DNA from 2 places in the Brevibacillus sp. HB1.4B genome. Region 1 is predicted to be linked to the other one. Evidence: a T-box and tRNA genes for the amino acid it is inferred to sense, from the RefSeq annotation. Region 1 holds a T-box; the other holds one or more tRNA genes.
The links. The T-box of region 1 lies ahead of ileS (isoleucine--tRNA ligase). A T-box ahead of a tRNA ligase gene usually reads a tRNA of that ligase, here a tRNA-Ile.
Positions count from the first base shown of each region.

Region 2: it encodes a tRNA-Ile, which carries the amino acid that the T-box ahead of ileS (isoleucine--tRNA ligase) is inferred to sense. The anticodon was not compared.

Region 1 is NZ_JABSUT010000002.1:427,341-429,801, forward strand. Features, by position in the region: gene ileS (isoleucine--tRNA ligase) at 1-1,205, opposite strand, end outside; T-box leader at 1,252-1,520, opposite strand; gene HP398_RS06510 (DivIVA domain-containing protein) at 1,611-2,102, opposite strand; gene HP398_RS06515 (YlmH family RNA-binding protein) at 2,203-2,461, opposite strand, start outside.
Region 2 is NZ_JABSUT010000002.1:665,576-668,036, reverse strand. Features, by position in the region: gene HP398_RS07450 (alpha/beta hydrolase) at 1-344, opposite strand, end outside; gene HP398_RS07445 (phosphatidylglycerophosphatase A family protein) at 525-1,118, shown strand; tRNA gene HP398_RS07440 (tRNA-Ile) at 1,538-1,614, shown strand; tRNA gene HP398_RS07435 (tRNA-Val) at 1,640-1,715, shown strand; gene HP398_RS30865 (GNAT family N-acetyltransferase) at 1,864-2,461, shown strand, end outside.

The DNA.
Region 1 (2,461 bases):
GGTTTTTTCGTACGCCAGTCATGTGGGTAGGAGTGCGTGAAGAAATTGAGCTTCAAGAGTGCTCCGGTTTCTTTCAGCTTTTCTGTAATCACTTTGTTGGCATCTTCGTAGAACAGACCTTCAAAGCCTGGAGCCTCATTGGTCATTTTACCTTCGTGATCCACTGGGCAAAGGACGCCCAAATTGTATTTTTGACCAATGTTAAAGTCATCTTCCCCGTGTCCTGGAGCAGTATGAACGCAACCAGTACCTGCATCCAAGGTTACATGCTCACCCAGGATGAGTGGAGACTTGCGATCGTAGAATGGATGCTGAGTTTCTACGCCTTCCAGTTCTTGACCTTTAAAGGTCGCGAGAATCTCTACGCCTTCCCAGCCAATTTCTTTGCTCGCGGCTTCAATCAGACCGTTGGCTACCAGGAATTTGCGGCCATCTACCTTCACTACGTTGTACTCAAGTTCAGGATGCAGGCTGATTGCAAGGTTTGCTGGCAATGTCCACGGAGTCGTTGTCCAGATAACAACGCCTGTTTCTGTGTCCAGCTTGCCTTTTCCATCTGCTACCTGGAAGCTGACGTAAATAGAAGGAGAGCGCTTATCTTTGTATTCGATTTCTGCGTCAGCCAGAGCCGTCTCAGAAGACGGAGACCAGTACACGCAGCGCAGTCCTTTGTAAATATAACCCTTTTTCGCCATTTCACCGAATACGCGAATTTGGTTGGCTTCATACTCAGGCAGGAGTGTCACATAAGGGTTTTCCCAATCTCCGCGAACACCCAGACGCTTGAATTGGTCGCGTTGCTTGTCGATGTAGGACCACGCATACTCTTCACAGCGCTGACGGAAATCGTTCACTTCGATGCTACGACGATCCAACCCTTGTGCATTGATGATCGCTTGTTCAATCGGCAAACCATGTGTATCCCAACCTGGGATGTACGGCGCATAAAATCCTGCCATGGATTTGTAGCGAACGATGAAGTCCTTGAGGATTTTGTTCAGTGCGTGACCGATATGGATATCTCCATTCGCATACGGAGGGCCATCATGCAAGACAAAAGACGGGCGGTCTTTTGTACGATCTAGCACTTGTTGATAAATATTTTGCTCTTCCCATACCGCTTGCATCTGTGGCTCGCGGCTTGGCAAATTTCCGCGCATAGGGAAATCTGTTTTTGGTAGCGCTAAGGTTTTGCTGTAATCCATGGCCTGATTCACTCCTTAAATAAATAAAAGCTTTCACTCATCCCCAAAAAGGGACGAGAGAAAGCTCCCGTGGTACCACCCTGATTGAACAAACCCGTACGACAAAAAAGCCTGCATCGGATTCGTTCCACTTCACTCATTCGTAACGGGAATGACGCGCTCACTTACTCACCTGTTTAACCTTCAAGGTTATCTGGGCTTTCGGATATTGAACTCCCGGGTGATTTTCTGTGAAAGCAACTGGCCGGGTTTTCACCTTTTCCCGACTCTCTAGGCAGTGCTGGCTCACGTACTCTTCCCGTTCATCGTCTATGATTTGTATAAGCCTGTTCAACTACTATAAGTGCTTTATTTCGAAAAAGTTGTCTTTCATTATAATACCATCATTGCTCGAACGTCAATGATTTATTCAACTGTTACAGGCGAATCAACTTGTGGCTGTTCAATGTTATCCCAATCGCCATTCTCCAGCATTTCCAACTGTGCTTCCAAAAGCGTCCGAAAGCGCATACGGTAAACCGAAGCACGTTTTTTTAATTCTTCGATTTCGATTGCGATTTTGCGTGACTTCGCCAATGCTTCATTGACGATTCGGTCTGCATTTTTCTCGGATTCCTTTAAGATGAGCTGCGCTTCCTTGCGGGCATTCGACTTCACGTCTTCCGCTGTCTCCTGCGCGACCAGAATCGACTTGCTCAAATTTTCTTCCAAGCTCTTATAGTAATCTACGCGCTCATTCAGAATGGCTACGCGCTCTTCCTGTTCTTTTTTCTCTTTTATCAAGAGCTCAAAATCTTTGATCACCTGATCGAGAAACTCGTTCACTTCGTCAATGTTATACCCACGAAAGCCTGTGCTGAATTCCTTATTGTGTATATCCAACGGCGTTAATGGCACATGAACCCCCCACTTTTCCCGATAATTCGTCTTCAATCATTTCGACAGGATTAGCTGTGTTTCCTGCCGTATTTTACAATTTTTTGCGCTTTGGTCCATCTTATGTAACCAGTCCGACAATCATGCGAAGTCTTCCGCTGCGTGTTGGACCTGCTACCTCAAGAACTTTGAACCGACCATAACCTGCAAGAGATACCATATCACCCATCTCGAGTTGATAAGATGGGTCTTCGATTACTTTCCAGTTGATTTTTACTTTTCCTGCTCGAATTGGCACCAGTGCTTTTGCGCGAGACATATTGTGTACTTCTCCGATGATCGCGTCAATTCGCGGTGATGGCACGGTGATCGTTTTCTCT
Region 2 (2,461 bases), 240 kb from region 1:
TTCCCCAAAGGATGTGTGGAGTAATGCGTATCGACATAGCTCACGACTTCATCGGCGAGGAAGCGACGGTAGGCCATATGCTCCTTGCCATCCGGATGATAGCGGTCGTTCCGTTTGCTTTTCTCAACAGGGAGAAAGACAGCGATGATATCAGGCAATTCTTTGTCCCGATTCAATTGATCTAGCAAAGAAGCCATCCTGCCCATTGCCAAGTAATCTTCTCCGTCCTGCACATAAAGGACTGGATACGAGTAGAGTGGCGAGTAGCGTTGGGGTGTGTAGACAATCAGCTTTTCCGGCGTCCCCAAATGCCGGCTTTCCAAGATGATTTCCTCAAGGGCCACTGCGGTGTCCTCCTTATTGGGATCTTCTATTCATTATTATACAGGAGTGAGCGGGCATGCCCAACAGTTTGGGTGCAGGGTCAGTCAGGCTGTGGGCGAAAGATTGTCGCAATTTGGTCAGCGTGTGATACTATGGTAGGAAACGACTTCACTCGATTTGTGGAAGGGGTTGTCTCTTATATGAAGAAGCAAGTACACAGCATCGAAGTCAGAAACGCTGCTCTCGCACGTTTGGCAGAACGCGGAGTGACGATGGATGATATCGCAGAGATCGTCTATCTCATGCAATCACCTTACCATCCAGATCTCACGATGGCGCAGTGCATCGAGAGCGTGAAAGCGGTCTTGGAAAAAAGGGAAATGCAGCACGCCATCCTGGTTGGCGTTGAGTTGGATACGTTAGCAGAGAAGGGCCTCTTGTCCGAGCCGCTCCAATCTATCATCGCGTCAGATGAAGGACTGTTCGGATGCGACGAAACATTGGCGCTAGGCTCCGTATTTGGATATGGAAGTATCGCGGTGACCACCTTTGGCCATTTGGATAAGCACAAGGTCGGGGTGATTAAAAGGCTGGATACCAAGTCGGGAGAGGGACGTGTTCACACATTTTTGGACGACCTCGTGGCGAGTGTGGCAGCCAATGCGTCTAGCCGTATGGCCCATCGGATGAGAGATGAGCAGGAGGCGGAATTGACACGAAATGAGGCGTTGAAGCAACAGGAAGCCGAGCTGCGTGTCGAGGAGAAAGGGAAAGGGACGGAGCAGGCGGGGTAGGTTAGGGTTGCGATGAGGAAGTTTGTCTCGATCATTACCTAATTATCTTGTTTGTTGTTGTACCCTTTATTGGATCGTCTTTAGACTGGCAGAAGCCAATTCTTCACTGGTGTAGCTCATATGCTTGATGGCGTCATGTTTGATGTGATGCCATCAAGTAGGTAATCCCCATGTTTAGTAGGGGGGATGTGGGTCGCAGCGGTGGGGAATGGCTTTTTTGTTGGGGTCTTGGGTAAGCATATATAGCTGAAACGAGATGACGAGGCTTTTTACATGGTAAAAGCAAGACTGATATCACTGGGTTTCTTAGTGTTCTTTTGGTACGAGTGAAAATTTTTACAAGAAATTATTCATTTCCTCTTGAAATCCATTTTACGATGCTGTATAGTAATAAATGTGATCGACGTCCGATACGATTCGGGCCCTTAGCTCAGTTGGTCAGAGCGGTCGGCTCATAACCGATTGGTCGTAGGTTCGAGTCCTACAGGGCCCACCATTAAACGATCACACACATATCCCATGATCCGGTAGCTCAGTTGGGAGAGCACCATCTTGACAGGGTGGGGGTCGCTGGTTCGAACCCAGTCCGGATCACCATAGTATGAACGTTAGAACCCTTGAGGAATCAAGGGTTTTTTATTTTATGCTTTTGATTAGCCACAGTCACTAACCTCCATATTCTACGATTTGGGTGGCAAATACTATTCGTTTTAAAATGGGGACTTCATGAGGAAGGAGGGTGTGAATGAGTACAATTAGAGAAGGCTCTAAGGAAGGTCTTCTCGAATCTGGATTTTCTCCTGAGATTGTGGGAGCAGTCGTTGCTCTAACTAGAAATGAAGGCGAGACCTACATGGAAATTGTAAAAAGAGCGGAACTTGACCCGATAGCAAGGTTCGTTAAACTGGCAGACCTAGAAGATAACTGTGACTTGACCCGCATCCCAGATCCAACAAAAATGACCATGAACGGATGTTGCGTTACAGGAGAGCCATTAAAGAACTACTCTCTACATAAATTGGGATTTGATGAGGTTAGAATAATGAAGATAACATTAGCTGATTCATGGTTAGGGAATGATGTTGTATTTTTCTTTCAGAATAACATTCAAGAAAATAACGATGGTATTTCTAATAGGGAATTTTTATGTCCTGATGGAGCATTTGCTGCTGTGCGTAGAAGGCAAGTCGTTGTAGCAATAGATGATAACCAAATTGTAGGAGCATTACGCTTTTATCCTAGAAAGTCTGATCAAACTATTTCGCTATATCAGTTTGCAATTCGTCCAAGTCATCGAGGACAGAGGTTAATGGATAAAATGCTTCAGATCTTGGGGGAGTGCC